3 regions of the Streptomyces sp. NPDC048172 genome follow, and region 3 is predicted to be linked to each of the others. Evidence: riboswitches for the same ligand, from Rfam matches in the RefSeq annotation. Region 3 holds a riboswitch; each other region holds the start of a gene.
What was found. Region 3 has a riboswitch for thiamine pyrophosphate ahead of thiC (phosphomethylpyrimidine synthase ThiC). Riboswitches for the same ligand answer to the same signal wherever they lie in the genome.
Positions count from the first base shown of each region.

Region 1: it holds a riboswitch for thiamine pyrophosphate, as region 3 does, so the genes downstream of both, thiO (glycine oxidase ThiO) here and thiC (phosphomethylpyrimidine synthase ThiC) in region 3, are expected to answer to the same signal.
Region 2: it holds a riboswitch for thiamine pyrophosphate, as region 3 does, so the genes downstream of both, ACGF3A_RS08030 (thiamine ABC transporter substrate binding subunit) here and thiC (phosphomethylpyrimidine synthase ThiC) in region 3, are expected to answer to the same signal.

Region 1 is NZ_JBIDAT010000004.1:486,700-497,138, forward strand. It holds gene metF (methylenetetrahydrofolate reductase [NAD(P)H]) at 1-793, opposite strand, end outside; gene thiE (thiamine phosphate synthase) at 962-1,612, opposite strand; gene ACGF3A_RS19965 (Rv2175c family DNA-binding protein) at 1,705-2,082, opposite strand; gene ACGF3A_RS19970 (NAD(P)/FAD-dependent oxidoreductase) at 2,116-3,357, opposite strand; TPP riboswitch at 3,410-3,523, shown strand; gene thiO (glycine oxidase ThiO) at 3,520-4,713, shown strand; gene thiS (sulfur carrier protein ThiS) at 4,710-4,946, shown strand; gene ACGF3A_RS19985 (thiazole synthase) at 4,954-5,751, shown strand; gene pknB (Stk1 family PASTA domain-containing Ser/Thr kinase) at 6,132-8,066, shown strand; gene ACGF3A_RS19995 (transglycosylase SLT domain-containing protein) at 8,389-9,129, shown strand; gene ACGF3A_RS20000 (deoxyribonuclease IV) at 9,135-10,007, shown strand; gene ACGF3A_RS20005 (DUF4396 domain-containing protein) at 10,100-10,439, shown strand, end outside.
Region 2 is NZ_JBIDAT010000001.1:1,734,619-1,745,057, reverse strand. It holds gene ACGF3A_RS08055 (hypothetical protein) at 1-229, shown strand, start outside; gene ACGF3A_RS08050 (ATP-binding protein) at 342-2,873, shown strand; gene ACGF3A_RS08045 (hypothetical protein) at 2,998-4,011, shown strand; gene ACGF3A_RS08040 (ABC transporter ATP-binding protein) at 4,231-5,265, opposite strand; gene ACGF3A_RS08035 (ABC transporter permease) at 5,266-6,963, opposite strand; gene ACGF3A_RS08030 (thiamine ABC transporter substrate binding subunit) at 6,939-8,015, opposite strand; TPP riboswitch at 8,012-8,145, opposite strand; gene rlmN (23S rRNA (adenine(2503)-C(2))-methyltransferase RlmN) at 8,218-9,324, opposite strand; gene ACGF3A_RS08020 (phosphatidate cytidylyltransferase) at 9,402-10,439, opposite strand, start outside.
Region 3 is NZ_JBIDAT010000002.1:438,855-449,293, forward strand. It holds gene ACGF3A_RS10545 (restriction endonuclease) at 1-786, opposite strand, end outside; gene ACGF3A_RS10550 (GNAT family N-acetyltransferase) at 932-1,327, opposite strand; gene ACGF3A_RS10555 (DUF2269 domain-containing protein) at 1,468-2,025, opposite strand; gene ACGF3A_RS10560 (HAD family hydrolase) at 2,158-2,847, shown strand; partial or broken gene ACGF3A_RS10565 (globin domain-containing protein) at 3,013-4,134, shown strand; gene ACGF3A_RS10570 (pyridoxamine 5'-phosphate oxidase family protein) at 4,366-5,199, shown strand; gene ACGF3A_RS10575 (NUDIX domain-containing protein) at 5,203-5,688, opposite strand; gene ACGF3A_RS10580 (LysR family transcriptional regulator) at 5,746-6,642, opposite strand; gene ACGF3A_RS10585 (hypothetical protein) at 6,877-7,143, opposite strand; gene thiC (phosphomethylpyrimidine synthase ThiC) at 7,223-8,983, opposite strand; TPP riboswitch at 8,977-9,112, opposite strand; gene ACGF3A_RS10595 (YibE/F family protein) at 9,184-10,439, shown strand, end outside.

The DNA.
Region 1 (10,439 bases), on a different contig from region 3:
ACTCGATCCCGACCGAGCGTACAGCGGCCGGATCGTCTTCGACCGCCCGGAGGCGGTCTGCCATCTCGCGCGGGATGGTCGCGTTGCTGAGCTGCGCGAACCGTTCGATCTGCTTCACATTCGTGACGGGCATGATCTCCGGGATGATGGGCGTCTGGCAACCGGCCGCGACGGCGCTGTCGCGGAGCCGCAGATAGTCCTCGGCGCGGAAGAACATCTGAGTGATCGCGTAGTCCGCACCCGCGCGGCACTTGTTCACGAAGTGCCGGACGTCGGTGTCCCAGTCGGCCGAGCGCGGGTGCATCTCGGGGAACGCGGCGACGCCGACGCAGAAGTCTCCGGACTCCTTGATCAGCTCGACGAGCTCCGCGGCGTAGTCGAGCCCCTGGGGGTGCTTGACCCACTCGCCCATGGGATCCCCGGGGGGATCACCCCTGATCGCGAGCACGTTCTTGATCCCCGCGTTCGCGTACTGCCCGATGACGTTGCGCAGTTCGGCGCGCGAGTGGTTCACGGCGGTGAGGTGGGCGACCGGGGTGAGGGTGGTCTCGGTGGCGATGCGCTCGGTGTTGCGTACGGTGCCCTCGCGGGAGGAGCCGCCTGCGCCGTAGGTCACCGACACGAAGGTCGGGGACACTGCCTCGATACGGCGCAGCGCGTCCCACAGGGTCCGCTCCCCCTTCTCGGTCTTCGGAGCGAAGAACTCGAAGGAGAAAGACTGCTCTCCGGTCGCGAGCAGCTCACGCACGGTCGGCGGACGTTCTGTCCTGGGAGCTGAGATACCGATGGCCATACGTGCAGGTTAGCCGTCCCCGCTGCGCCGTGGCTGTGCGCTGGGACGATACGGCGGCATCTGTCCGTTTCCCGGATGGCCGATGTCCGCCTGCTGGACACTTCCGCCGGAGGGCGCTACTGGACGGCACAACCGGTCAGCGCTATGGGGCAGCGCTATGGGACGGTCCTACTGGACCGCCCGCAGTCGCTTGGCCAACCTTGCCGCCGCCTCGCCCGGGTCGTCGGCCTCAGTGATCGCACGGACGACGACCACCCGGCGGGCACCCGCGTCCAGGACCTGGTCGAGGTTGTCCTCGTCGATCCCGCCGATCGCGAACCAGGGGCGCTCCGGCGCGCGGGCCGCGGTGTGACGCACCAGATCCAGCCCCGGTGCGTGACGCCCCGGCTTGGTGGGCGTCGGCCAGCAGGGCCCGGTGCAGAAGTAGTCCACGCCGGGCTCGGTGATCGCGGCGTCGGCCTCGGCCGCGGAGTGGGTGGAACGGCCGATGAGCACGTCGTCGCCCAGGATCGCCCGGGCCGCGGGGACGGGCAGGTCGCCCTGGCCGAGGTGGAGCACGTCGGAGCCCGCGGCGTGCGCGACGTCCGCGCGGTCGTTCACCGCGAGGAGCTTGCCGTGGCGGCGGCAGGCGTCGGCGAGGACCGCGAGGTGCTCCAGCTCCTCGCCCGCCTCCATGCCCTTGTCGCGCAGCTGCACGATGTCGACGCCGCCCGCCAGTGCCGCGTCGAGGAAGGCGGGCAGGTCACCGCGGTCCTTGCGCGCGTCGGTGCACAGATACAGCCGCGCGTCGGCCAGCCGCTCTCGGGCGCTGCGGGACATGGGACGTTCCCCCCAGGAAGGGGGTGCATGGGCCGGTGAGGCCCATGCACCCCGGTGGACGGTTCTCGGTCGTGCGTCGTACGGGATACGGATCAGACGGCGAGGGCCTGCGCGCGGCGCTTCACCTCGGTCCCCCGGTTCTCGCGGAGGGCGCGCACCGGGGAGCCCGGCAGGGACTCGTCCTCGGTGAAGAGCCACTCCAGCATCTCCTCGTCGCTGAAGCCGTCGTCCTTCAGGAGCGTGATGGTGCCGACGAGGCCCTTCACGACCTTGCCGTCACCGATGAAGTCGGCGGGCACCTGCAGCACCTTGGACTCTCCGTCCTCACCCACGCGCCGGACGGCGATGAGCTGGCCCTCCTTGACCAGCTGCCGGACGCGGGTCACTTCGACGCCGAGCTTCTCGGCGGCGTCGGGGAGAGTGAGCCATGCGGGCACGAGAGCTTCGGTCTTTGCGTCAATCTGGGTCACGGCTCCCAGAGTGCCACCCTCCGACGGCGGTCACTACCGCGCCGCCTTCTTCAGAGCGACGGACGCGTCTGCTACCAGGGCCTTGTCCACCTCGGCCCCGCTCTGGACGAGCTTGCGGCCCTGGGCCAGATCGCGCGGGCGGCCCACCGCCAGCAGCGCCACCAGCCGCTCCCCGCGCAGCCAGCACACGGACCACGCGGCGCCCGCAGGATCGCCCCGCCACACGAGTGCGTCGCCGTCCCGGTGGTGTCCCACGTACTGCACGAAACGGCCGAACTGCTCCGACCAGAAGTAGGGCACCGGGTCGTAGAGCACGCGCTCGGCCGCGCTGTCCGCGTGGCCCTCGGCGACCAGGTTCGCCGCGACCGTACGGGGGCCCTGGAGCGCGTTGTCCCAGTGGTGGATCAGCAGCCGCTCGCCGTAGCGCGCTGAGGGGAAGGAGGCGCAGTCCCCGACCGCGTGGACGTGCTCGGCGGAGGCGCGCAGGCCCGCGTCGGCCAGCACCTCGCGGTGCGCGCCCAGCTCGATCCCCGAGCCCTCCAGCCAGCCGGTCGCGGGCCGGGCCCCGATGCCGACGACCACGGCGTCGGCGGGCAGCCGGGTGCCGTCCGCGAGGACGACGGCGCCCCGCTCGACGGAGGCCACGGCGACGCCCGTACGCAGCTCGGCCCCCGCCTCCTCGTACCAGGCGCGCATCGGCTCGGAGACCTCGGCGGGCAGCGCACCGGGCAGCGGGCGCGGCGCCGCCTCCACGACGGTGACCCGGCAGCCGCGCTCCCGGGCCGCGGTCGCGAACTCCGCGCCGATCCAGCCCGCGCCGACGACCACCACGTCGCCGCCCGCGGCGAGCACGGGCCGCAGCCGCGCCGCGTCGTCGAGGGTGCGCAGCAGATGCACGCCGGGAACGCCCTCGCTGCCGGGCAGCGCGACGGGCTCGGCCCCCGTGGCGACCACCAGCCGGTCGTAACGCACCGGCCCCGCCTCGGTGTCCAGCAGCTGCTCGCCGGGGCGGAGCCCGGTGACGGTGCGGCCCAGCTCCAGCTCGATGCCGAGCGCGGCGAAGTCGATGTCGAAGACCGGGTGCTCGGCCGCCTCGCCCTTGCCGAGCAGCACCGCCTTGGACAGCGGCGGACGGTCGTACGGCGCGTGCGGCTCGGCGCCGATCAGCCGGACCGGCCCCGGCCACCCCTGCTCGCGGAGCTGCACGGCGGTCTGCACCCCCGCCATCCCGGCCCCGACGATCACGACTCTCTGCTGCTTCTGACTGTCGCTCACACGATCACTCTAAGCCGGACTCCCCGCGCCGGAGGCGCCGCAGTACGCTGGGGCGGACATACGCGGGAGCCCGGACGTACCGGGCTGAGAGGGAGGCTGGGCGGCCTCCGACCGTCCGAACCTGATCCGGGTCATACCGGCGAAGGGAGCTGCGTTCTTCCCATGCGCGTCACACCCCACTCCCCCTCCCCCTCCCCCTCCTCCTCCCCCGACGTCGCCGTGCTCGGCGGCGGGCTCATCGGCCTGGTCACGGCCTGGCGGGCCGCGCGGCGCGGGCTGCGCGTCGCCGTCGTCGACCCGGCGCCGGGCGGCGGCGCGGCCCAGGTGGCCGCCGGGATGCTCGCCGCCGTCACCGAGCTGCACTACGGCGAGGAGACGCTGCTCGCCCTCAACCTCGCCTCGGCACGCCGCTATCCGGACTTCGTCGCGGAGCTGGAGGAGGCGAGCGGCCAGGAGACCGGCTACCGCGCCTGCGGCACCCTCGCCGTGGCGCTCGACGCCGACGACCGCGCCCATCTGCGCGAACTCCACGCGCTCCAGCTCCGCTGCGGCCTGGAGTCGGAGTGGCTGACCGGCCGCGAGTGCCGCCGTCTCGAACCGATGCTCGCCCCCTCGGTACGGGGCGGGCTGCGCGTCGACGGCGACCACCAGGTCGATCCGCGCCGCCTCGCCGCCGCGCTGCTGGTGGCCTGCGAGCGCGCGGGCGTGACGTTCCACCGCGCCTCGGCCGTACGGCTGCGCACCGCGAACGGCCGCGCTACGGGCGCCGACCTGGACGACGGCACGGTGCTCGACGCCGGGCAGACGGTGCTGGCCCTCGGCTCGTACAGCGGCCGTCTGGACGGCGTCCCGCCGGACGTGCTGCCGCCGGTCCGCCCGGTGAAGGGGCAGGTGCTGCGGCTATGGATGCCGCCGTCCCGGTTCGGCCCGTTCCTCTCGCGCACCGTGCGCGCGGTCGTCCGCGGCGGCCACCTCTATCTCGTCCCGCGCGCCAGCGGCGAACTGGTCGTCGGCGCCACCAGCGAGGAGTTGGGCTGGGACACCACGGTCACGGCGGGCGGCGTCTACGAACTGCTGCGCGACGCCCACGAGCTGGTCCCCGGCATCACCGAACTCCCCCTCGCCGAGACCCTCGCCGGACTCCGCCCCGCCACCCCCGACAACGCGCCCCTGCTGGGCCCCTCGGCCCTCCCCGGCCTCCACCTGGCCACCGGCCACTACCGCCACGGCGTGCTGCTCACCGCCGTGACGGGCGACACGATGGGCGCGCTGCTGGAGACGGGCGAACTGCCCGAGGAGGCCCGCGCCTTCGCCCCGGGGCGCTTCGCGCACGAACGTAAGGAGCAGTACGCATGAGCACTGACGGGACCGTGCCTGTGACCGTGACCGTCTCCGTATCCGTGAACGGCGAATCCCGCGCCGTGCCGGACGGCCTCGCCCTCGACCGGCTCGTGGCGACGTTCAGCACCGCGCCCAGCGGGGTCGCCGCCGCCGTCAACGAGGACGTCGTACCGCGCGGCCGCTGGGCGGAGACCCGCCTCGGCGAGGGCGACCGCGTGGAGATACTCACCGCCGTACAGGGAGGCTGACCGCACCATGGCCGACGACGCGCTGACCATCGGCGACACCACGTTCACGTCCCGCCTGATCATGGGTACGGGCGGGGCGCCCAGCCTCGACGTGCTGGAACGGGCCCTGCTCGCCTCCGGCACCGAGCTGACGACCGTCGCCATGCGCCGCCTCGACCCCGGCGTGCAGGGCTCGGTCCTCTCCGTACTGGAGAAGCACGGCATCCGCGTCCTGCCGAACACCGCGGGCTGCTACACGGCGGGCGAGGCCGTCCTCACCGCCCGCCTCGCCCGCGAGGCCCTCGGCACGGACTGGGTGAAACTGGAGGTCATCGCCGACGAGCGCACCCTGCTCCCCGACCCGGTCGAGCTGCTGGACGCCGCCGAGACGCTGGTCGACGACGGCTTCACGGTCCTTCCCTATACGAACGACGATCCGGTGCTGGCCCGGAAGCTGGAGGACGCGGGGTGCGCGGCGATCATGCCGCTGGGCTCCCCCATCGGCTCGGGCCTGGGCATCCGCAACCCGCACAACTTCTCCTTGATCACCGAGCGGGCAGGTGTCCCCGTCATCCTGGACGCCGGTGCCGGCACGGCCTCCGACGTCGCGCTCGCGATGGAGCTGGGGTGCGCGGCCGTCATGCTGGCCTCGGCGGTCACGCGGGCCCAGGAGCCGGTGCTCATGGCCGAGGCCATGAGGCACGCGACCGATGCCGGGCGCCTCGCCTTCCGGGCCGGCCGCATCCCCCGCCGCCACTTCGCCGAAGCGTCGTCGCCGGTAGAGGGCACGCCCTCTCTCGACCCCGAAAGGCCTGCTTTCGGCTGAGCAGGGGCTGCCCCTTGCTGTGCATTGCAGCCTGCGGGTGCGCCGTGGCCGGTCGCGCAGTTCCCCGCGCCCCTGGCGGGGTGCCCCTCGCGGCGCGTAGCATTCCGCGGGCTTCGCCGTGGCTTGGCGCGCAGTTCCCCGCGCCCCTGAAGCCGCCCCTTCGGGGCGTGCTTCGGGGCGCAGCCTGGCCGCGCAAAGCGCCCCGGAGGGGCGCTTCAGGGGCGCGGGGAACTGCGCGGCCGGCCACAGCGCGCTCGCAGACTGCGACGCACCGCAAGGGGCTGCCCGGGCTCAGTCCGGATGCCGGGCAACGTCACCGTTCGGCTCCAGCAGGGCACCGCACGAACCCGAAGGGCATCGCGACTCGTAAACTCTCCGCAATGGACACCACCCTCAAGGATCCGCTGGTCGGCAAGGTGCTCGACGGGCGATACCGCGTGGACGCGCGTATCGCCGTCGGCGGCATGGCCACGGTCTACCGCGCGATGGACACACGCCTGGACCGCGTGCTGGCCCTGAAGGTGATGCATCCCTCTCTCGTGGCCGACGACACGTTCGTAGGCCGGTTCATCCGGGAGGCCAAGTCGGCCGCGCGTCTCGCGCACCCCAACGTGGTCGGCGTCTTCGACCAGGGCACGGACGGGACGTACGTCTATCTCGCGATGGAGTACGTCTCCGGCTGCACCCTCCGCGACGTGCTGCGCGACAGAGGCGCGCTGCAGCCGCGCGCGGCGCTCGACATCCTGGAGCCGATCCTCGCCGCGCTCGGCGCCGCGCACCGCGCGGGGCTCGTGCACCGCGACATGAAGCCGGAGAACGTCCTGATAGGGGACGACGGCCGGGTGAAGGTCGCCGACTTCGGGCTCGTACGGGCCGTGGACAGCCAGTCCGGTGTGACGACGGACTCGATCCTGGGCACCGTCTCGTATCTCGCGCCGGAGCAGATCGAGCACGGCGCCGCCGACACCCGCACCGATCTGTACGCGTGCGGCGTGATGCTCTACGAGATGCTGACCGGCGCCAAGCCGCACGCGGGCGGCACCCCGGCGCAGGTGCTCTACCAACATCTGCACGAGGACGTCCCGGCCCCCTCGCAGTCGGTGCCGGGTGCGGCGCACGCGCTGGACGAGCTGGTGGCGCGCGCCGCCGCGCGCGATCCGCGGCAGCGCCCCGCGGACGCCGTCGCGATGCTCTCGGAGACCCGCGCCACGCGGGCCCGCCTGACCGACGCCGAGCTGGACGCCGTGCCGCCGCGCGCGAAGGACGCCGACGCCCAGCAGAAGAAGGAGTCCGGCGGCGACGAGGCCGGTACGTACGTGATCCCGCGCCCGGCGCTCGTCTCCGCCGCCGAGCCGCTGAACGCCACCACCCGGCTCGCCCCGCCCCCGCTCGACCCCCCGCCCGCGCCCCCGGGCGGCCGGGGCCCGCGCGGAGGGCCGCGGCGGCCGCCGCGCTGGGCGCTGGTCGCGGTGGGCGCGCTGCTGCTCGTCCTGCTGGGCGTGGGGATCTGGTACATCAACTCCGGACAGTTCACGCGGACGCCCGCGGTGCTCGACAAGACGCGGGCCGAGGCCACGCGGCTGATCGACGACGAGGGCCTCGACGTGAGGGTCACGTACGACTACAGCGCGCGCGTGAAGCGCGGCCATGTGATCGACACCAACCCGAACCCGGGCGAGCGCATCCGCAACACCGGCACCGTCACGCTGGTCGTCTCGCGCGGCCCGCACGTCGTGAAGGTCCCGGACGTGAAGGGCTCGCCGCTCGCCGAGGCGAAGGACGAGCTGAAGAAGGCGGGCCTGGAGCCCGGCGCGGTCAAGCGGCGCTTCAGCGACAGCGTGCCGCGCGGCGAAGTCGTCACGACGGATCCGACGCCGGGCACCAAGCGGCGCTCGGGGACGGCCGTGGCGCTGTCCGTCTCCAAGGGCGAGCCGCTGGACGTGCCGGACGTCGTCGGTGAGGACGAGAGCGCGGCGCGGGACGAGCTGCGGGAAGAGGGCTTCAAGGTCCGCGTCGCGGCCAAGCGCGTCTTCTCCGAGGAGGACAAGGGCACGGTCGCCCGCCAGTCCCCGGCCGACGGGGCTGTGCGGGAGAAGGGCGCGACCGTCACGCTGACGGTCTCCAAGGGCCAGGACATGGTCGAGGTGCCCGACGTGGAGGACAGCAGCGAGGACGAGGCCCGCACGGCGCTGGAGGACGCGGGGTTCAAGGTGACCGTGCGCAGGCTCTTCGTCAGCGACACGGTCTTCAACCAGTCCCCCGACGCGGGCGAGGAGGCCCCGCGCGGCTCCGAGGTCACCATCTGGCTGCGCTGACCCTCTCGGAGCGCGCTTTCCGGTCGGCTTTCCCGTCGTCACCGGTCGACTGAGCGTGAGCTCCGGGGGTCTCCCGTGTGAGCCCGCGCATAGGGCGCACATCACGTACGAACGGGATTAGTGGAACAGAACCGGACATGCGGCACTTCTGACGTGACGTCATACGCGGTCCACTAATCAGGGTCGTACGTCACACCTTTGATTTACGAATTCGAAGCCTTTAACACTTGGTCTTCGTCGCACGGCGCCGGGATCGAACTCGGCGTTCCTCGCCTTCCCCCGGCTCTGCGACGCAAACCAACGGAAAGGCTCCGCTCTCCCCATGCCCAGCATCTCCGGTTATCTCCGCAACCCCAAGGCAAAGAAGATTTCCGCCGTCGGTATCAGCGCTGCGGGTGCCGCCGCGCTCGCGCTGACGGTCGTCCCCGGCTCCGCCGAGGACGGGGACCACAGCCAGGCCGCGGCGACCATCTCCGCCGAGCCCGTCGCGTTCGCCACGGACTCCGCCTCCGCGAAGCACGAGTCCTCGGTCGCCAAGAAGGACCCCGCCGTGGCCAAGCAGGAGGCCGACGAGGCGCGCAAGGCCGAGGCACGCAAGGACGCCGCCGCCAAGCGCGAGGCCGAGCGCAAGGCCGAGGAGGCCCGCAAGGCCGAGGACGCGAAGGCCGACGCCGCGGCCCGGGACAAGGGCGACAAGCCCGCCAGCCGCTCCGCCAAGCGCGCCCCCGCCAAGCCCAGCTACCCCGACAACCTGGACGGCTGGATCCGCGAGGCCCGCTCGATCATGAAGAAGCACGGCATCCCCGGCTCGTACGACGGCATCAAGCGGAACATCATCCGCGAGTCCGGCGGCGACCCGAACGTGTCCAACGACTGGGACATCAACGCCAAGAACGGCGTGCCGTCCAAGGGCCTGCTCCAGGTGATCCAGCCCACCTTCGACGCCTACCACGTCAAGGGCACCCCGAAGAATCTGACCGACCCCGTCGCCAACATCGTCGCCGCCTGCAACTACGCGGCCGACCGGTACGGTTCGATGGACAACGTCGACTCGGCATACTGAAGCGTGTGACCGCAGAACAGACGAAGCGACAGCGCAATCCCATTGGCGGCCATGTCCCCGTAGCCGGGGGTCTGGCCGCCAATGGCATTTCCTATGCGCGGGAAATAGCGGCGGAGACGGTTCAGGTCTTCGTCGCCAATCCCCGTGGCTGGGCCACCCTCCCGGGAAAACCGGAGCAGGACGAGAAATTCCGCGCCGCCTGCGCAGAGGAGAATCTTCCCGCGTACGTCCACGCGCCGTATCTCATCAATTTCGGCTCGGACAACGAGGCGACGGCCGCCAAGTCCGTCTCCTCGATGCGCCATTCGCTGCGCAGGGGCCGGGAGATCGGCGCGCTCGGCGTCGTCGTGCACACGGGCTCGGCGACGGGCGGACGCGCCCGGGAGACGGCGCTCGCGCAGGCGGGCGAGCTGATGCGGCCGCTGCTGGACGAGCTGACGCACGACGACGACCCCTGGCTGCTGCTGGAGCCGACCGCGGGCCAGGGCGCCTCCCTCTGCTCGCAAGTGCGCGACCTCGGCCCGTACTTCGACGTCCTCGGCCACCACCCCAAGCTCGGGGTCTGCCTCGACACCTGCCACGTCTTCGCCGCCGGGCACGACCTCGCGGCCCCGGGCGGCGTACGGGACACGCTGGACGAACTGGTGGAGGTCACCGGACCCGGGCGGCTGAAGCTCATCCACGCCAACGACTCGAAGGACGTCGCCGGCGCCCACAAGGACCGGCACGCGAACATCGGCGCGGGCCACATCGGCGAGACCCCGTTCGCCGAGCTGCTGGCCCACCCGGCGACCGAGGGCGTCCCCCTGGTGATCGAGACCCCGGGCGGCAAGCAGGGGCACGCGGACGACGTGGCACTGCTGAAGAAGCTCCGCTGAGCCGTCTCCGCACACCACAGGAATACCCCGCTGGGGTATATCGTTGACCTCGCAGCACGCCAGGAGTCGCTCCGTTCCGCGAGGTGTCGCACATGTCCCAGCACCACCACGCCCCCGCGCAGCACGACCACGGCGGCCACGGGCCCGTCTCCTGGGCCATGGCCGCCAGGGCCACGCTGCACTGCCTCACCGGCTGTGCCATCGGCGAGATCCTGGGCATGATGATCGGCACAGCCCTGGCCTGGCACAACGCGCCGACGATGGCGCTCGCGATCGCCCTGGCCTTCGTCTTCGGCTACAGCTTCACGATGTACGCCGTGCTCCGCGCCGGGCTCGACCTCAAGTCGGCCTTCAAGGTCGCCCTGGCCGCCGACACGGTCTCGATCCTCGTCATGGAGATCGTGGACAACGGCGTCATCCTGGTGACCCCGG
Region 2 (10,439 bases), on a different contig from region 3:
GACGGCGCTGGGCGCCGCCCTGGTGCTGTGCTGCGTGGCGGCAGGCGCCCTCGCGTCCCTGGCCGGGGTACGGGCGTCCCGCGCGCACGGCACGGCCGTTCTGGCGGGGCTGGGCGCGCCGCGCGCCCTGCTGCGGAAGGTGGCGCTGGCCCGCTCGGGGACGCTGGCCGTCTCCCTCGCGCTCCTCGTATGGGTGATGGCGCGGCTGGCCCCGATGCCGTTCGGCTGATGCCCGGCGGTGAATCGGTTCGGTGGACGTCCGTCAACTCCCCCTTACCGTACGTGGCTGAACACGTACCCTGTGGCAGGAGACCGTGGATCGGGCCAGGAGGGCGGTAGACGTGCCATTCAGGTTCAGCGGGCGGCGGAGCGGTCAGCTCCCCGCGGAGGTCACCAGTTTCGTCGGGCGCGCGACGGAGCTGGAGGAGCTGCGGCGCATGCTCGACGCGGCCCGGCTCGTCACGCTCACCGGGCCGGGCGGGGTCGGCAAGACCCGCCTGGCGCTCCAGGCGGCCCGCTCGCGCCACGGCACGTATCCGGACGGGGTGCGGCTGGTCGAGCTGTCCGGCCTGAAGGACCCGGAGCTGCTGCCGCACACGGTCGCCGCGGCGCTGGACCTTCCCGAGCAGGCGTCGCGGCCCCAGATCGACGCGGTGGTGGAGTATCTCGCCGAGCGTGAGCTGCTGCTGATCCTCGACACCTGCGAGCATGTGCTGGACGCCTGCGCGCTCCTGGCCGACCTGCTGCTGCCCGAGGCGCCGGGGCTGACGGTGCTCGCGACGAGCAGGCAGCCCCTGGACGTCCCCGGCGAGCACGTGCTGTCCGTCCCGCCGCTGCCCTGCTCCGAGGCGGACGCGCCCGTCTCCGGCGCGGGACAGCGGCGGGAGCGGCGGGAGCAGCGGGAGCGGCGGCCCGGGGACGCGCTGACGCTGTTCGCCGAGCGCGCCGCGGCGGTCGTCCCGGGCTTCGCGCTGACCGAGTCCAACCGGGCGTCCGCGACGGCGCTCTGCCGCCGCCTGGACGGCATTCCGCTGGCGATCGAGCTGGCGGCCGTACGGCTGCGCGCGCTGCCGCTGGACGAGCTGGCGGAGCGGCTGGGCGACACGTTCGCGCTGCTGGCGGGCGGGCGGCTGACGACGCTGAGCCGCCATCAGACGCTGCGCACCACCATCGGCTGGAGCCACGAGCTGTGCACCCCGCCCGAACGGCTGCTGTGGGCGCGGCTCTCCGTCTTCTCCGGCGCCTTCGACCTGGCCGCCGTCGAGCAGATCTGCACCGACTCCGAGCTGCCCGCGGGCGAGGTCGTGCAGCATCTGATCAGCCTTGTCGACAAGTCGGTCGTCCTCCGTATCGAGCTGGACGGGCAGACCCGCTACAGGCTGCTGGACACCATCCGGGAGTACGGCGCGGAGTGGCTGGATTCCATCGACGAGACCGCCGCCTGCCGCGGCCGGCTGGTCGCGCACTGCCACCGCCGGCTGCGCCACTTCGAGGAACACTTCGCCACGGACGAGCAGTTGCCGCTCCACCTCGCCCTGACCGCGGACCGCGACAACCTGCGGGCCGCGTTGGAGTACGCGGTCGCCGGGGCGGAGGAGGGCAGGGGAACGGGCTTCCGGACGGACCGTCCGGCGGGAGCCGCGCCGCCCGGCCCGCTGGCGCTCACCGCCTCCATGTGGACGTACTGGGCGTGCGGCGGCCTGCTCACCGAGGCGCGCTACTGGATGGACAAGGCGCTCGCCCTCACCCCCCGCTCCCCCCAGACCTCCTCCGACCGGGCCAAGACCCTCACCTGGTACGGCCTGTTCAGCATCATGCAGGGCTCCTGGGAGGAGGCGTTCGCCCCGCTGCGCGAGGCGCACGAGCTGGCCCTGGAGCTGGACGACCCGCTGCTGACCGCGTGGGCCGTCGGCTTCGAGGGCGCAGCCCGCAACTACGGCGGGGAGCACGAGCTGGCCCTGACCATGACCGACGAGGCCGTCGCCTACCTGAGCCGGACCGGCGACCGGCTGACCCGCGTGATGGCCTGCTACGCCAAGGGCTTCGCCTACGCCCTCGCGGCCCGCCCCGACGAGGCCGTCGCCGCCTCCGAGGAGGGCCTGCGGCTGCTGGGCCCCGCCAGCAAGGAGCACTGGAACCAGGGGTATCTCTACCTGGTCAAGGCCTTCGGGCACATCCTGGGCGGCGAGCGCGACGCGTGCGCCGCCGCGGCCCGCCGCGCCCTCGCCCTCAAGGGCGAGCTGGGCGACGTCGTCGGTGTCGCCTACAGCCTCAGCCTCCTGGCGTGGGTCGCGCAGCAGCAGGGCCGCCACCGCCGCGCGGCCTGGCTGTACGGGGCGATGATGACGCAGTGGCAGGCCGCGGGGGACTCCACGTTCGGCGGCATCGTCACGCTCCAACTCCTGTGCGACTCGGTGGCCGAGGCCCTCCGCGACGGCCTCGGCGCCGACGCGTTCACCCGTACGGTCCGGCAGGGCGGCCGCCTCACCCTGGAGCAGGCGGTCCTCTTCGGCACGGACGACGCGGACAGCCTGATGGCCGTGCCCCGCCAGCCGGGCGACGACGTGCCGCGCCGCCAGGGCTCCAGGGCGGGCGCCGGCCGTACGGACGGCCAGGACGGCCAGGACGGCCAGGACAGCCGCACCGGCACGGCGGCCCTCACCCGGCGGGAGCGCGAGGTGGCCGGACTCGTCGCCGAGGGCCTGTCGAACAGGGAGATCGCCGAGCGGCTGGTCGTCTCCAAGCGCACGGCCGACGCGCACATCGAGCACATCCTGTCCAAGCTGGGCTTCTCCTCACGGGCGCAGATCGCCGCCCTCCTCGACGAGCAGCCCGCGCGCAGCGAGACGGGCACGTCCACCCGCCATACCTAGGACCTGTCCTGACGGGTCCGGGGATTTCCGTATACCTACGTCGGCCATGACCGATGCCGGGACACCGCGCGCGGGACGACGCTGGGCACTCGTCGGAACTCGTTGTGCGGAGGCGGCAGTGTTCATGGCAGGCATCTTCGACCGCGAGGACGGGGCACCACAGAGCGACAGCCCTGACCTCATCGGCCGGAGCTGGGAGTCCGCCGAACTGTCCCGGTTGCTGAAACGGTCGCGGCTGGTGACCGTTGTCGGCCTGGGCGGCGTCGGCAAGAGCGCGCTGGTGGCCGGGGCCGCCCACCGGACGGCCCGGAGCGGCGCCACGGTCGTGGCGGTCGACATGGCGGGGCTGAGCGGCACCGAGCAGATGTTCCAAGCCCTCGGCCGGACAGCGGGCGAGCAGGAGATGCTCCTGCTCATCGACAACTGCGAGCACCTCCTGGCCCCTTCGGCCAGCGGGCTGGGCCAGCTGCTGGCCGTCTCCTCGGGGGTGAGAGCCCTGGTGACGTCGCGGCGCAGGCTCGGCACCGAGGGCGAGACGGTGCTGCCGATGGGTCCGCTGCGGCTGGAGGACGCGGTGGAGCTGCTCGCGCTGCGCGCCGGGCAGCTCGGTGTGTCCCTGGGCTCCAGCGAGGAGGACAAGATCACGGCGGGCAGGATCTGCCTGCGGCTGGACTGCCTTCCGCTCGCGATCGGCCTCGCGGCGGGCCAGCTCACCTCGCACACCCCCCGCGAGCTGCTGGTGAGCCTCTCCGAGGGCGGCTCGTCGCTCGGCCTGTCCGGCAACGGCTCCGAGGTCCCGGGCAGGCACCGCACCCTGCGCCACTGCCACGGCTGGAGCCATGAGCTGTGCAGGGCGCAGGAGCGGCTGCTGTGGGCGCGGCTGAGCGCGTTCGGCGGCACGTTCACGCGCGTCGCCGCGGAGAAGGTCTGCGCGGACGAGCAGCTGTCCCCGGAGTCGATCCGGCTGGCTCTGGACGGGCTGACGTCGCAGGGGCTGCTGGCACGGGTGAACGGCCGCACGGAGCTGCTGCGGATGCCGCGCACCGTGCAGGACTACGGCTCGGAGTGGCTGGCCCGCCTCGGCGAGGAGACCCGGCTGCTGGAGCGCGTCCTGCTGTGGTCCCGCGGTCTGCTGTGACGTCGCGCCGTGTGACCACGCGGGTCCGGCACCCGGGGGTCGGCGCCCGGGTGCCGGACCCACGCGGTCACACGGACTGACGAACCGACGTACGAGCGTACGGACGTACGGACGCGAAGGTGCTGCGGCGACGGCACGTGAAGCGCGCCCGTACGTACGACGCGCGTACGTACGACGCCCGTACGTACGGGCGCGTCTCAGGCGGCCGTCAAGCGGCCGTCAGGCGGCCAGTGGCACCACGTCGCGCGCGTCGAAGACCGCGCCGACCTCGGCGCCCTCCTCCGGCGCCTCGCGCAGTGTGCAGGCGGCCTCCAGCCGTGGTCCGTTCCCGTCGGCGGGGCGGAGCAGCACCGTCACGGAGGAGCCGTTGCCGCCGCGGAAGCTGCGGGCCTCCACCGTGCACCGCAGGCCCTCCTCGGGGGCCGTGAGGCGCACGCCGGTGGGCCTGACGAGGACCCGGTCGGCACCCTCGGGGGCGTCAGGGGCGACGGGCAGCTTCCCCCAGGGCGTGTCGGCGAGTTCGCCGTGCACGGTGGCGGGCACCACGTTGTCGAAGCCGAGGAAGCGGGCGACGAACTCCGAGGCGGGCCGCTGCCACACCTCCAGGGGCGGCCCGGACTGCGCGACGCGGCCCTCGTTCATGACGACGACACGGTCGGCGAGCGCGAACGCCTCGCCCTGGTCGTGGGTGACGGCCAGGACGGTGGTGCCCAGGCGGTGGAAGAGGCCGCGCAGTTCGACGACGAGCCGTTCGCGCAGGCTGCGGTCGAGCTGCCCCAGCGGCTCGTCCAGCATGAGCAGCCGCGGCTGCGGGGCGAGCGCCCGTGCGAGCGCCACCCGCTGCTGCTCGCCCCCGGACAGCGCGCCGACGGCCCTGCGCTGCGCCCCGGGCAGGCCGACCAGGGAGAGCAGTTCGGCGACCCTGCCCTCGGCGTCCTTCTTGTCCGTACGGCGCATCCGCAGCCCGAAGGCGACGTTGCCGCCGACGTCCCGCTGGGGGAAGAGCTGGTGGTCCTGGAACATCAGGCCGACGCCCCGCTTGTGGGGCGGCACGCCGCTCTGGTCGTTCCCGGACAGGAGCACCCGTCCGGCGTCGGCGGGCTGGAGCCCGGCGACGACGCGCAGCAGGGTGGACTTCCCGCTGCCGCTCGGGCCCAGCACGCAGACGGTGTGGTGCTCCTCGACGTCCAGGCTGACCGCGTCCAGCGCCACGCGGGCGCCGAAGCGGACGGTGACGCCGTCCAGTCGCAGCATCTAGAACTCCCCTGGGCTGTCGGTGCGGACGCGTTCGAGCGCGAGCAGCGTGCCCGCGCACACGAGCATCAGGACGGTGCTCAGCGCCATCGCCTGCCCGTAGTTCATCTCCCCCGCGCGCCCCAGCAGCCGGGCGACGGCGACGGGCAGGGTCGGCGCGTCGGGGCGGGCGATGAAGACGGTGGCGCCGAACTCGCCCAGCGACACGGCGAACGCGAAGCCCGCCGCGACCAGCAGGGCCCTGCGCACCAGTGGCAGGTCCACCTCCCGCCAGGCCCGCAGCGGGGAGGCGCCCAGGACGGCGGCCGCCTCCCGCAGCCGTACGTCCACGGCGCGCAGCACGGGCAGCATGGTCCGTACGACGAACGGCACGCCCACGAGCGCCTGTGCGAGGGGGACGAGGATCCAGGAGTCGCGCAGGTCCAGCGGCGGCTCGTCCAGGGCGATGAGGAAGCCGAACCCGACGGTGACCGCGGAGGTCCCCAGCGGCAGCATCAGCAGCGCGTCGAACCCGCGCACGAGCTTGCCCGCCCGCCGGGTGAGGGCTGCGGCGGCCAGGCCGCCGATGACGAGCGCGATGAGCGTGGCGACGGCCGCGTACGCGAGGGAGTTGCCGATGGCGGCGGCGGGCGCGACGACGAACGTGGCGCTGTCCGACTCCTCGCCCAGGGCGCGGAAGAACGCCAGCCCGTAGCCGTCCGGCCCGTTGAACGCCCGTTCGACGAGGACGGCGAGGGGCACCAGTACGAGCAGCAGCGTCAGCCCCAGCACGGCCCACAGCGCGGCCCACTGGAACGGCCCCCGGGGACGGCGCGCGGTGGTCTGCGCCGGTACGAGGCTGAGTGCCGTCTCCCGCTTCCGCAGCGACCAGGCGTGCACGGCGAGCAGCGCGGCGACGGCGGCGAACTGGAGGAGCGTGAGGACGGCGGCCGTCGGCAGGTCGAGGAGGGTGGCGGTCTGCCGGTAGATCTCCACCTCCAGCGTGGCGTAGCGGGGGCCGCCGAGGACCTGGATGACGCCGAAGCTGGTGAAGGTGAACAGGAAGACGATCAGCGCGGCGGCGGCCAGCGACGGCGCCAGCGCGGGCAGCGTGACCCGCCGCCACGCGGCGAACCGCCCGGCCCCCAGCACCCGCGCCGCCTCCTCCTGGCGGGGGTCGAGCTGCGCCCACAGGCCGCCGACGGTGCGCAGCACGACGGCGTAGTTGAGGAACACGTGCGCGAGCAGGATCGCCCACACCCCGGTGTCCAGCCGCACCCCGAACCACTCGTCCAGGACGCCCCCGCGCCCGGCGAGCGCGAGGAACGCCGAGCCGACCACGACGGTCGGCAGGACGAACGGGACGGTCACCACGGCCCGCAGCAGCCCCTTGCCGGGGAAGTCGAGCCGCGCGAACACGTACGCGCCGGGCAGCGCCAGCGCCAGGGTGAGACCGGTGGAGGCCAGGGCCTGCCACAGCGTGAACCACAGCACGTGCAGCACGTCGGGGTCGGTGAGGACCTGCCCCACGCGCCCGGTGTGCCAGTGCCCTCCCTCGCGCAGCCCCCGCCCGACGATCGCGGCCACGGGCCATGCGAAGAACACCGCGAAGAACACGGCGGGCACGGCCATCAGTCCCAGCCGCGTCCAGGTGCCGCGGACGTCCCGCCGGGGCCGGGGCCGGGACGGAGCGGCTACTTCACGACGAGCGAGGTCCATGTCTTGATCCACTGCTCACGGTTCTTGGCGATCCGGTCCGGGGCCATGGTGGCCGGGTCGTCGATCTTCTCGCCGTACTCGGTGAACAGCTCCGGCAGCGCCGCGTCCTTCCGGACGGGGTTGACGAACATCTGGAGCGGCATGTCCTCCTGGAACTCCTTGCTGACCAGGAAGTCCAGCAGTGCCTTGCCGCCCTTGGTGTTCTTCGCGCCGTTCAGCAGCCCGGCGAACTCGGTCTGCCGGAAGCAGGTGTCCTTGGCGATGCCGGTCGGCGCCTGCTTCGGCTGCGGCTTCTTGCCGAGGACCTCGACGGGCGGGCTGGAGGCGTAGGAGACGACGAGGGGGCGGTCGCCCTTGCCCTTGCCGCCGCGGGAGCCGCTGAAGCGGTCGTTGTACGCCTGTTCCCAGCTGTCGACGACCTCGACACCGTTGGCGCGGAGCTTCTTCCAGTAGCCCTGCCAGTCCTTGTCGCCGTACTTGGCGGCGGTGGCGAGGAGGAAGCCGAGGCCCGGCGAGGAACTGGCGACGTTCTCGGTGACCAGGAGGTTCTTGTACTTGGGCTTGACCAGGTCGTCGAGGGTGCGCGGCGGCGCGAGCTTCTTGCGCTCGAACCAGGCGCGGTCGTAGTTGACGCAGATGTCGCCCGTGTCGACGGGGGTGACCCGGTGCTTGCCCGCGTCGAGCTGGTGCTCCTCGGGCACCTTGCCGAGTCCCTTGGCCTCGTACGGCGCGAAGACGCCCTTGTCGAGGGGGCGGGAGAGCAGGGTGTTGTCGACGCCGAACAGGACGTCGCCCTGCGGATGGTCCTTGTTGAGGACGGCCTGGCTGACGGCCGACCCGGCGTCGCCGCCGCGCAGGACCTTCACCTTGTAGCCGGTCTTCTCCGTGAAGTCCTTGAGGACCTTCTTGGAGGCGGCGAAGGAGTCGTGGGTGACGAGCGTGACGGTCTTGGAGTCGTCTCCGCTGCCCGAGCCGCCGCAGCCGGTGGCGACGAGGGCGAGAGCGAGGACGGCGGTGGTGGCGGCAGCGGCGCGCCGCGCGTGCTTCTTCATCGTGTGCATCGACTTCCTACCCGGCATGACCCGGGCGAGGTTCGAGGGTCTGCGGCGCCGCACGCGATGCTCTGTCCCGCGCACGGACGGCCGCACTCTCAGCGCTGTGAGCGCTCCCCTGTCGGCTGTGAGGTTGTCAGGCCACCATGACGTGACCCTGTTCGAACGATATCAGTCAGGCATCAGCCGGGATCAGCCAGGATCAGCGCTCGGTCGCCGCGAGCTGGCCGCACGCGCCGTCGATCTCCTGCCCCCGGGTGTCCCGCACGGTCACGGGCACACCGTGCGATTCCAGCGTCCGTACGAACTCCGCCTCGTCCTCCGGGCGGGACGCGGTCCACTTCGAACCGGGCGTCGGGTTGAGCGGGATCAGGTTCACATGGACCCGCTTGCCCTTCAACAGCCGGCCCAGCAGGTCGGCCCGCCACGCCTGGTCGTTGATGTCGCGGATCAGCGCGTACTCGATGGAGACGCGGCGGCCCGACTTGGCCGCGTACTCCCACGCGGCGTCCAGGACCTCGCTCACCTTCCACCGGGTGTTGACCGGTACGAGGGTGTCGCGCAGCTCGTCGTCGGGGGCGTGCAGGGAGACCGCGAGGCGGCACTTGAAGCCTTCGTCGGCGAAGCGCAGCATCGCCGGGACGAGACCCACCGTCGAGACGGTGATGCCCCGCTGGGAGATGCCCAGCCCGTCGGGCTCGGGGTCGGTCAGCCGCCGGATGGCGCCGACGACCCGCTTGTAGTTGGCGAGGGGCTCGCCCATGCCCATGAAGACGATGTTCGAGATCCGCGCGGAGCCGCCGGGGACCTCCCCGTCGCGCAGGGCGCGCATGCCGTCGACGATCTGGTGCACGATCTCGGCCGTCGACAGGTTCCTGTCGAGGCCCGCCTGCCCGGTGGCGCAGAACGGGCAGTTCATCCCGCAGCCCGCCTGCGAGCTGATGCACATCGTCGCCCGGTCCGGATACCGCATCAGCACGGACTCGACGAGCGTCCCGTCGTGCAGCTTCCACAGCGTCTTACGGGTCGTGTCGTTGTCGCACGTGATGTGCCGCACCACGGTCATCAGCTCGGGCAGCAGCTCCGCCGCGAGCTTCTCCCGGGCCGCCGCGGGGATGTCCGTCCACTGCTCCGGGGCGTGCGCCAGGCGCGCGAAATAGTGCTGCGAGAGCTGCTTGGCGCGGAAGGGCTTCTCGCCCGCCGCTGCGACGGCCTCGCGGCGCTCCTCGGGCGTGAGATCGGCAAGGTGCCGCGGCGGCTTCTTGACCCCGCGGGGGGCGACGAAAGTCAGTTCTCCGGGTGCAGGCATAACCTCACCAGTGTCGCAGACGATCGACGGCATTCGTTCCGCTCAGCCGTTCGACCGCCTGGGACTCGGCCCGGGACTCAGCCCGCGCCGACGAACACCACGAACAGCAGCCACACCACCGGCGCCGTCGGCAGCAGCGAGTCCAGGCGGTCCATGATGCCGCCGTGCCCCGGCAGCAGGGTGCCCATGTCCTTGATGCCCAGGTCCCGCTTCATCATCGATTCGCCCAGGTCACCCAGGGTCGCGGTGACCGCGACGGCGAGCCCCATCAGGAGCCCCTGCCACCAGCTCCCGTCGTCGATCATGAACTGGGTGCACAGCGCCCCCGCCGCCATGGCGAACGCCACAGCCCCGACCAGGCCCTCCCGGGTCTTCCCGGGGCTGATACGGGGGGCGAGCTTGTGCGTACCGAACCGCCAGCCCACCGCGTACGCGCCGGTGTCGCTGACGACCGTGAGGATCAGGAAGGTCAGCACGCGCCACGGCCCGTCGTCCGCCGCGAGCATCAGCGCGACGAACGTCGCCAGGAACGGCACGTAGAACGCGGCGAACACACCCGCCGTCACGTCCCGCAGATAGTCCGCGGGCGGCTCCGTCATCCGCCACACCAGGACCGCGAGCGCCGTGAGCGCCACGGCCACCCAGGCGCCCTCCGCGCCCCGCACATAGCCCGCGACGACCATGGCGGCGCCGCCGACCGCCAGGGGCACCAGGGGGGCCCGGATGCCCTTGCGCTCGTTCAGCCGCGACGTCAGCTCCCACAGGCCCACCACGACGGCGACGACGATCACGCCGACGAAGACCGGCTTGTAGAGGAAGAGCGAGGCCAGGATCACCACACCCAGGCCGAGGCCCACCCCTATGGCCGCACGCAGGTCACGGCCCGCCCTCTTCTTCCCCCTGTCCTCTTCGGGAGCGGGCGCGGGGGCGGTGGCGGGGGCGGGCTCCTGGGCGCCGCGGCCCTCCGGCTCGTCACGGAAGCGCTCGTCATGGAAGCGCGGGCGCTCCTCCGGACCGCCGGAGTCACCTGGGTCGGACACAATGGGCATAGGCCGAGTCTGCGACACATCGCCGCCTACGTCGTGCCCGGCAGGCGCCCCGGCGTCACGCGGAGG
Region 3 (10,439 bases):
CGTACAGCCGTCGCGGCGGCACAACCAGGCGATGTGCTGGGCGAATTCGCGCGGGCCCAGCTCGTCCAGGGCCGCGAGCGAGCCCGCCGACTCCGCATCCCGTTCCCACAGCACCTTGTTGAGCCGCGCGATCTCCTCCTGGTGGCCGGAGAGGCGGCGGCGCAGCTCGGAGTCGGACCGGATCAGCTCGTTCAACAACGGGACGACGGCCCGCCCCACCGCCGAGCGCACCGCCTCCTCCGCGAGGACCCGCAACCGCGCCTCGTCCCGCGTCTCCGGGGGACCCCACTCCGCGAGCCGCTGCTCGACATGGTGCAGGACGCGGGCGTCGAGCCACTGCTCCAGGTTGTGGAAAACCGAGTTTTCCACAGGGGGCGCGGAGGGCTCGGAACGCTGTCCCGACTCGGCGTCGAGCAGGTACGTACGCACCTGACGTGCGACGACGCTGTCGCGGAGGAGCATCGCCACGTTGAGGACGGTGCGCCGCGTGAAGAGCGCCAAGTGGCGCCCTGTGTGCTTGTCGAGGGAACTAAGCTCCTTGAAGGAGCTTAGTTCGGCGCCGCTCAGCACCCGGTAGCCGTTCGCCTCCAGCTCCTGCCGGTGGTCGACCACGAGGGAGCGGACGGCCTTGATGTCGACGCCGAAGTAGGCGGCGACCATCCGCGTCGTCATATGGAGATCGTCGGGGAGCAGGGTGAGCGTCTTCACCCTGTCCAGCACTTCCGTGCGCCCCGTCATGCTCGTGCGCAGGGTCTCGGACTCCAGCAGGACGCTGTCGTCGAACATCGTGCCCCCTCCAACGGCCTCTTCAGGCCCGTGCGTCGGGACGGCGTCCCGAACGAGCCATCCCCCCGAGGGGAAACGAGTCCGACAGTATGAAGACACGCGCGAATGGTGCGAATGCTTGCTATTCGCGCCCCCAATTGGCGCTCTACAACGCCATCTTGAACCCCAGATGGGACGCCTCGAAGCCGAGGCGCTCGTAGAAGCGGTGGGCTTCGACGCGGGTGGCGTCGGAGGTGAGCTGGACCAGGACGCAGTCCTGGCGGCGGGATTCGGCGATGGCCCACTCGATGAGGCGCGTGCCCAGGCCCGTTCCGCGTGCGTCGGTGTGGATGCGGACGGCCTCGATCAGGGCGCGGGCCGCGCCCCGGCGGGAGAGGCCGGGGATGACGGTGAGGTGCAGCGTGCCGACGGTGCGGCCCTGCTGGACGGCGACCACGAGGTGCTGGTGGGGGTCGCCGTCGATGCGTGCGAAGGCGGTGCGGTACGGGGTGAGGTCGCCGGGCGTCTCGCGCTGGGCGCCGAGCGGGTCGTCGGCGAGCATCGCGACGATCTCGGGTATGTCCTCGGCGGTGGCCCGCCGGACGGTGAGTTCGGGCAGGGCGGGGGACGCCGAGGCGTCTGAGGGTGCGGAGTGCGAGGTCACGCTCGGAGCGTACGCCCCGCACGTCCCTCGGGTCAGGGTTACCTGAGCCGGGGCTGGGGCCGGGCCACGGGACGGCGTGCCCGTGCCGTACGGCCGCGCCGCGTCGGGCCCCAGGGCTTGAGGACGGAGAGGGCGGTCATGAAGAGGTAGGCGCTCAGCGCGACGCACGGCGGGACCAGGAGGTCGACGGGGGCGACGGCCTGCCCGGCCCCGGCGGCGGACACGGCGGAGTCGATCGTCGCGCGGAAGGCGAAGATGCTCGCCGCCGTGGTGACCAGGGTCAGCCAGAACTTGGTCCAGACCCAGCGGTGCCGGGCGAGCCCCCAGTGGGTGCCGAGCGAGAGGATCAGCCCGGTGGCCAGGGTGAGGAGGGAGAGGGGCGCGAGCAGCCAGTCGCCGAAGACCTTCATGGCGCGGTAGCTCCCGGCCGCCGTGGTCGTGGCCGCGGCCGTGTCCTTGCCCGGTCCTGTGCCGCCCGCCGCGGCGCCCGTCACGGCGAGGGCGAGCAGGCACAGGGTGGTGCCGAGCCAGGACGCGGAGGCGCCGACGTGGACGACGAGCGTGGCCCTGCGGGCGGGGCGGGAGAGTCGCTGCATGCCCTCGACGGTCCCGCGCGAGGGCCCTCACGGCGTCTGACGCGGGGAGTATCCGCCGCTGCTCGATGCCGAGTACGCCGAGTACGCCGTACGAGGTCACATGCACCCGGGCACACCCGTACGATCCGGCATATGACGCGACTCCATCTCTTCGACCTGGACGGCACCCTTCTCCACGGATCCGCGGCACCTGTGGAGATCTCGCGGCAGCTCGGGGTCGAGGAGGAGATCCACGAGCTGGAGAGGGCGTTCGCGGCGCGGGAGCTGGCGCCCTCGGAGTTCGCCGTACGGGCGTGCGCGCTGTGGTCAGAGCTGACGGACGAGGTCGTGGCGCGTGCGTTCGACGGGGCGCCCTGGCTGGAGGGGATCCGCGAGGTGTGGGCGGAGATCCGGGCGCGGGGCGAGCGGTGCGCGGTGATCTCGCTCTCGCCGGACTTCTTCGTGCGCAGGCTGCTGGGCTGGGGCGCCGACGCGGCGCGCGCCTCGCGGTGGCCGACGCTCGCGCCGAGTGGGGGTCCGGGCGGGAGTCCGGGCGCCGGTCCGGGCGCCGGTCCGTATCCGCGCGAGCCGGTGGACCCCGCGGGGATCCTCACACCGGCGGCCAAGGTGAAGATCGCGAGGGAACTCTGTGCGGAGTTCGGGATTCCGGCCGCGGAGTGCGTGGCGTACGGAGATTCTCTCTCGGACGCCGAGCTCTTCGCCGAGGTGCCGGTGTCCGTGGCCGTCAATGCTGATCACCACGTCCGGGAGCTGGCTTCGTACCAGTACAGCGGCCGGGATCTGCGGGAGGCGTACGCGCTCGTCAGCCCCGGCATCCGCTGACGAACTCCTCGAAACGGGCGCCGGATGGAACCGCGGACGGGGGTTGTGCGGTGAAGTCATATCGGTATGGTCGACTCCGCATCGTGCTGTAAGGACTTGTGACGGTTTCCTCACTCGGTGTTCTCGGGGGTCGGGTTCGTTCGAACGTAGCGAGGGCACACCATGACCCCTGACGCGGCGCTCATACGCCGCACGATGGAGGAGATCGAAGGGTCGGCTGACGCCGCCACCGCGTACTTCTACGCGCTTCTCTTCGTGCAGTATCCGCAGTTGAGAGAGTTGTTCCCGGCCTCCATGGACACGCAGCGCGACCGGCTGTTCCGCTCGTTGCTGGAGGCCGTGCAGCGGTACGACGACAAGGCCGCGCTCACCGCCCGCTTCGCGGCGCTGGGGCGCGGGCACCGGAAGTACGGGACGCTCCCGGCGCACTATCCGGCGGTCGGCGAGTGCCTGATGGCCGCGCTCGCGCGGTACGCGCCGGGCAGCTGGGGCCCGGAGACCGAGGCCGCGTGGGTGCGGGCCTACACGGCGATCTCGCAGATCATGATCGACGCGGCGGTGGAGGACGAGCGCCGGGCGCCCGCCTGGTGGCAGGCGGAGGTCGTCGCGCACGAGCAGCGGACGCCGGAGATCGCGGTGATCACGGTCCGTCCGGACCAGCCGTATCCTTTCCGCGCCGGTCAGTACACGAGCATCGAGACGCCGTGGTGGCCGCGCGTGTGGCGGTACTACTCCTTCGCGTCCGCGCCGCGCCCCGACGGGCTGCTCACCTTCCACGTCAAGGCCGTGCCGGCGGGCTGGGTCTCGACCGCGCTGGTGCACCGGGCGCGCCCCGGCCATGTGCTGCGGCTCGGGCCGCCCACGGGTTCGATGACCGTCGACCACGCGGCGGAGAGCGGCCTGCTGTGCCTGGGCGGCGGCACGGGCATCGCGCCGATCAAGGCGCTGGTGGAGGACGTGGCGGGCCGGGGCAGACCGCGCCCCGTCGAGGTGTTCTACGGCGCGCGCACCGACCTCGACCTCTACGACCTGGACACCCTGCTGCGCCTCGACGGGCGCTACGACTGGCTGTCGGTGCGGCCCGTGGTCGCCGCCGGGCGGGCCTCGGTGCCGTCGCTGGCGGGACAACTGCCGGACGCGGTACGACGGTACGGGCCGTGGGCGGCGTACGACGGCTATCTGTCGGGGCCGCCCGGGCTGATCCGGAGCGGCTGGGACGCGCTGGTGGGACTGGGTATACCGGCCCACCGCATACGGCACGACGCGGTCGACGAACTGGTGAGCTGATGACGGCTGATGACGGAGGAGGGCGTGAGAGGCGTGGCTGACGCGGATGCGGGGGGGCCGCTCAATGGTCGGCACCGGGCCCCCGGGGCGCAGAACGGATACGGCGGACACAGTGGGCACGGCGGGCTCAACGGGCTGAAAAGGCGCGACAGCTACGGCGTACCGGGTGTCGGTGACGAGGCGGAGCGGGAGCGGCCCGGCAGCGACGGGGAGCACGCGCTCCAGCGGCGCCTGGGCTCGTCCGACCGTGCCGACCGCTTCTACGACGACCAGGTGCTGGACCATCTGAACCCCCGGATGCGGGAGTTCGTGCGCCAGCAGGAGATGTTCTTCCTCTCGACCGCCGACGGCACCGGCGAGTGCGACAGCAGCTTCCGCGCGGGTCCGCCCGGCTTCCTGCGCGTGCTGGACGAACGCACGCTGGTCTACCCCGAGTACCGGGGCAACGGCGTCCACGCCAGCCTGGGCAACATCCAGGAGAACCCCCATGTGGGGCTGCTGCTCATCGACTTCGTACGGGCGCGGATCGGGCTGCACATCAACGGCGGCGCCGAACTCGTCGAGGACGCGGAGCTGCGCGCCGAGGTCTCCGACCTGCCGGAGGACCCGGTTCCGGGGCGGCGGGGGACGCTGTGGGTGCGGGTCACGGTGGAGGAGGCGTACATCCACTGCGCCAAGCACATACCGCACCTCCAGAAGGCCCCGAAGCGCGCCGCGCGCGACTGGGGGACCGACGACTACAAGCGCAAGGGCGGCGACTTCTTCGGCGCCGCGCGCGAGGCGCGGGAACGGCGCGCGGAGGAGAAGCGCGCCGGGACGGAGGAGCGGCCCCCGACGCCGCCCGCGCCCGTGGCGCCGCCAGCACCGCCCGCGGTGCCGCCCGTCGTTCCGGCGGCGGCGCCGGTGGTTCCGCACATGCCCTCCCCCACCCCCACCCCCACCCCGTCACCCTCCCCCGCCCCCGTCTCCGTATGGCAGAAGGAGGCCGAGCGGGCGCTCGCGGAGGCGCAGCGGCGGGGGGAGGAGCAGCGGGAACAGGCACCGTTCCAGGGCTGGTTCGGCTGAGGCTCAGCCGAGGTCGGGCGCGAGGAGTGCCCGTACGCCCTCGATGTTGGCGGAGAGGTAGGCGCGCAGGCTCGGCGGGACGACCTCGACGGAGGCGAGGCCCTCGCGGCTGAAGGGCACGCGCACGATGTCGTACTCGCCGACGGGCTCCTCGACCTCCGGGCCGTGGCGCCGCCCGGGGTCCATGGAGGCGAGGCGGCAGACGAAGAAGTGCTGGACCTTCACGCCGCCGGGCGTCTCGGCCGGGTCGGCGACGGTGTCGACGAAGGCCGGGACCACGTCGACGACCTTGGCCCCCAGCTCCTCGTCCACCTCGCGGTGCAGCGCGTCGACGACGGTGCCGTCCACGCCGGGCTCGACGCCGCCGCCGGGGGTGATCCAGTACGGCGGCTCGTCCGGCTTGGTGCGCTTGATGAGGATCAGGTTCTGGTCGTTGTCGAGGAGGATGGCACGGGCTGTGCGCTTGACGACTGGACGTTCGTCGGTCATGGGTGAGGTCTGGCCCGTCCGGCGGGAGACGAAACGCCAAACGTGCGTGCGTACGCCTCACCAGTGCACGGCGGCGCGCAGCAGCCACTCGTGGGCGCGGGCGATGTGCGGGAGGGCGAGGGTGCCCGCGCGGACGGAGAGGAAGTACGTGCGCAGCGGCGGCATCGCCGGATCGAACAGCGGCACGACGCGGCCGGGTTCCAGGGACTCGTCGCAGAGGTAGCGCGGCAGTACGGCCATCCCGGCGCCCGCGGCCACGCACTCAAGGACGGCCCGCAGGTCGGGGGCGACGAGGGCGCTGGTGTGGACGGGCTCGGCGTCGAAGACGGTGGCCCAGTAGCGGGTGAGGAGCGGCATGCTCTCGTGCACGTCGATCACCGGCACGCCGTGCAGCTGCTGATGCCCCTTGGCGCGGACGACGGAGGCGCCGCCGAGCCGCGCGGCCCAGCGGGGCGCGGCGACCAGGACGTGCTCCTCGTCGCAGAGCGGCGCCGAGTTGAGGAGTTCGCCGCGGGGGCGTGCGGTGCTGAGGGCGAGGTCGTGGTGGCCCGCGGCGAGCCCTTCGAGACTCTCCTCGGCGGAACCGAAGGCGACGCGGAGCGTGACCCCTTGCTCGACGAGGGGCGCGAGCGCCGGGAGCGCCCGTACGGAGGTGAACTCCGGTGGCCCGGCGAGATGCAGGGTGCGTCCGGTCGCCTCCTCGTCGGGCCTGCCCTCGGTGATCGCCACGAGCGCGTCGAGGTGCGGGGCGACCTTGTGCGCCAGCTCCTCCCCCACCGTCGTCGGCGTCACGCCCCGGGCCTGGCGGAGGAAGAGGGGACGGCCCAACTGCCGCTCCAGCGTGCGGATCTGCCCGGTCACGGCGGGCTGCGAGAGCCCCAGCAGCGGGGCGGCACGCGTGAAGGACCCGGCCCTGTGCACCGCGAGGAACGTACGCAGCAGAGCCAGGTCCATGCCTCTTCCGCCTCCGCCGCCGTCGTCACCGAGAGTGCCGCAACGATAAATATCTCGATAGGTCTATGTCGATACTGTGATTGGACACTGACGCACAGTCAACTAGCCTTGGTTGAGCGCTGCTTTCCGCTTACGCATGAGGCGGCGTGGGGTGGCTCGTGCCACGAGGGGGGAGGCACGAGCCGCCCGCTCCCGTGGCCGTGGGAGCGGGCGGCTCGGTGGGGCGCGTGGCGCTCAGCGCTTGTGGTACCAGATGGTGTACTGGTCGTGGTCTCCGTTGCCCTCGCAGTACAGCTTGTCGTACTTATCCCAGTTCTGGACGAGGCCGTCCCACTCCTCAAGCGCGCATTGCGACCTTGAGTCGTACGTCATGCCGCCGGCCACGACCCAGCCCCCGCCCGGCGGAGGGCCGGCGTGCGCGGGGCTGGCGGTCAGCGGGATGGCGATGGCTGCGGCGCCTACGGTGAGAGCGGCGGCGACGCGGGAGCGCCAGGACTTCATGGGTCCTCCATGTGCGAGTGACGTGCAGCTTCCCTGGGCTACAACGGACCCGCGCCGCCAACGGTTCAACAGGAGACGGCTACTCCGCCAGCGGCAGATAGACCCTGTTGCCCGCCGCCGCGAACTCCTTCGACTTCTCCTCCATCCCGGACTCGATCTCCGCCTCCGACAGATCGGCCCCGTGCTGCTCACGGATCTCGTGGGAGATCTTCATCGAACAGAACTTCGGCCCGCACATCGAGCAGAAGTGGGCCGTCTTGGCGGGCTCCGCCGGGAGCGTCTCGTCGTGGAAGGCGCGGGCCGTGTCCGGGTCGAGGGCCAGGTTGAACTGGTCCTCCCAGCGGAACTCGAAGCGGGCGTCCGAGAGGGCGTCGTCCCACAGCTGGGCGCCGGGGTGGCCCTTGGCCAGGTCGGCGGCGTGGGCGGCGATCTTGTATGTGATGACGCCCGTCTTCACGTCGTCCCTGTCGGGCAGCCCGAGGTGCTCCTTCGGCGTGACATAGCAGAGCATCGCCGTGCCCCACCAGCCGATCATCGCGGCGCCGATGCCGCTGGTGATGTGGTCGTAGGCGGGCGCGATGTCCGTGGTGAGGGGGCCCAGGGTGTAGAAGGGGGCCTCCTCGCAGACCTCCTGCTGGCGGTCGACGTTCTCCTTGATCTTGTGCATCGGGACATGGCCCGGGCCCTCGATCATCGTCTGCACGTCGTGGGCCTTGGCGATGCGGTTGAGCTCGCCGAGGGTGTCCAGCTCGGCCATCTGCGCCGCGTCGTTGGCGTCCGCGATGGAGCCGGGGCGCAGGCCGTCGCCGAGCGAGAACGTGACGTCGTACGCGCGCAGGATCTCGCACAGCTCGCTGAAGTGCTCGTAGAGGAAGCTCTCCCGGTGGTGCGCCAGGCACCAGGCCGCCATGATCGAGCCGCCGCGCGAGACGATGCCGGTCTTGCGGCGGGCCGTGAGCGGGACGTAGCGGAGCAGGACGCCCGCGTGCACCGTCATGTAGTCGACGCCCTGCTCGCACTGCTCGATGACCGTGTCCTTGTAGACGTCCCAGGACAGCTCCTCGGCGCGGCCGTCGACCTTCTCCAGGGCCTGGTAGAGGGGGACGGTGCCGATGGGGACGGGGGAGTTGCGCAGCACCCACTCGCGGGTGGTGTGGATGTTGCGGCCGGTCGAGAGGTCCATGACGGTGTCGGCGCCCCACCGGGTCGCCCACGTCATCTTCTCGACCTCCTCCTCGATGGAGGAGGTGACGGCGGAGTTGCCGATGTTGGCGTTGACCTTCACCAGGAAGTTCTTGCCGATGATCATCGGCTCGGTCTCCGGGTGGTTCACGTTGGCGGGGAGGACGGCCCGGCCCGCCAGGATCTCGTCCCGGACGAACTCGGGTGCGAGGTTCTCCCGTACGGCCACGTACTCCATCTCCGGCGTGATCTCGCCCCGCTTCGCGTACGCGAGCTGCGTGACGGCGCCGCCCTCGCGGGCCCTGCGGGGCTGGCGCGGGCGGCCGGGGAAGACGGCGTCCAGGTTGCGGAGGCCGCCGCGTGGCGCGGTGTGCTTGACGCCGTCGTCCTCGGGGCGCAGCTCGCGGCCCGCGTACTCCTCGGTGTCTCCCCTCTGGATGATCCAGTTCTCGCGCAGCGGCGCGAGGCCGCGGCGCACGTCGGTGGTGATGTTGGGGTCGGTGTACGGCCCGGACGTGTCGTAGAGCGTCACGTCGGCGCCGTTGGTGAGGTGCACTCGCCGGACGGGTACCCGGATGTCCGGGCGGTTCCCCTCCACGTATCCCTTGTGCGAGCCGATGGCGGTCTCCGCAGGCGTGCGTGCATCCTGCATGGTCATGTAGACCCACTCCCTACGCCGGCATTACCCGGTAACAGGTTCGGCGGTCGACGCAGCCGTTTCCGTAGGTCCCGCCACGGAGGTCAGCGCCCTCTCAGCCCCGTGCTCGGAGCTCCCGCGATGTGCAAAGGCGTCTCTACGCTAGCGGCACACCGCGCATACTGAACAGCCCGCCCGGACGTTCTTGCGATGATCTGTCGGTGAGCCATTCCCCGCCGCCCCCGCCGCCCCAGTCGCCGCAGCCGCATCAGCAGCCGCATCAGCCGCCGCCTCCGCCGCCCCCGCCGCACCTTCCCAGTCAGCCGCACGGCCACGGGCACAGCCACGCGCACGCCCACGGCCCGCCCGCGCCCGTCTCGCGGCATCTGCGCAAGGTCATCGCCGCGGTGCTCGTGCCGTTCGCCGTCGCGGTCCTCGCCGGGCTCGTCGTGCTCTGGCCGGGCGGCACGCCCGGGCACGAGCACGACCACTCCGGCGTCGGCTTCGACCGGCCCACCTTCCAGGCGAAGGTCGTCAAGCTGGCCGAGGTCGACTGCCGGGACGTCAACGCCCAGCAGCCGCCCCCGCAGCAGGGCCAGGGCGGGCAGGGAGGCCAGGGACAGGGGAGCGGGCCGGGCGGCGAGGGGAAGTCGTCGGGCTCCTGCCAGAAGGCCACGGTCGAGATCTCCGAGGGCAAGGACAAGGGCCACCGCTACACGGAGGTCGTCACGCCGGACGCCACACGGAAGTTCGACGTGGGGCAGAAGGTGGTCGTGGCCTACGCCGAGAAGGCGCCCCGCAATCTCCAGTACACCGTCGTGGACACCAACCGTGACGTGCCGATGGTCCTGCTCGCGGGCCTCTTCGCGCTCTTCGTGGTGCTGGTGGGGCGGCTGCGCGGAGTGCTGGCGCTGGTGGGCCTGGCGGTGAGCTTCGCGGTGCTCACGCTCTTCATCCTGCCCGCGATACTCCAGGGCTCGAACCCCCTGGTGGTGGCCGTCGTCGGGGGCAGCGCGATCATGCTGGCGTCGCTCTACCTGTGCCACGGGCTCTCGGCCCGTACGTCGGTGGCGGTGCTCGGCACACTGATCTCGCTGCTGCTGATCGGGCTGCTGGGCTCGCTCTTCATCGGCTGGGCCCGGCTCACGGGGAACACGGACGACCAGACGGGCCTGGTGCACGGCCTGTACCCGAACATCGAGATCCAGGGCCTGCTGCTGGCGGGGGTGCTGATCGGCTCGCTCGGCGTGCTCGACGACGTGACGGTCACGCAGACGTCCGCCGTCTGGGAGCTGAAGGAGGCGGACCCGGGTGCGAGTTGGCGGAAAATCTACCGTTCGGCGATGCGCATCGGGCGCGACCACATCGCGTCGGTGGTCAACACCCTGGTCCTCGCGTACGCGGGAGCCGCGCTGCCGCTGCTGCTGCTCTTCTCGATCGCGCGCAGCGACGTGTCGATGGTGGCCACGAGCGAGGT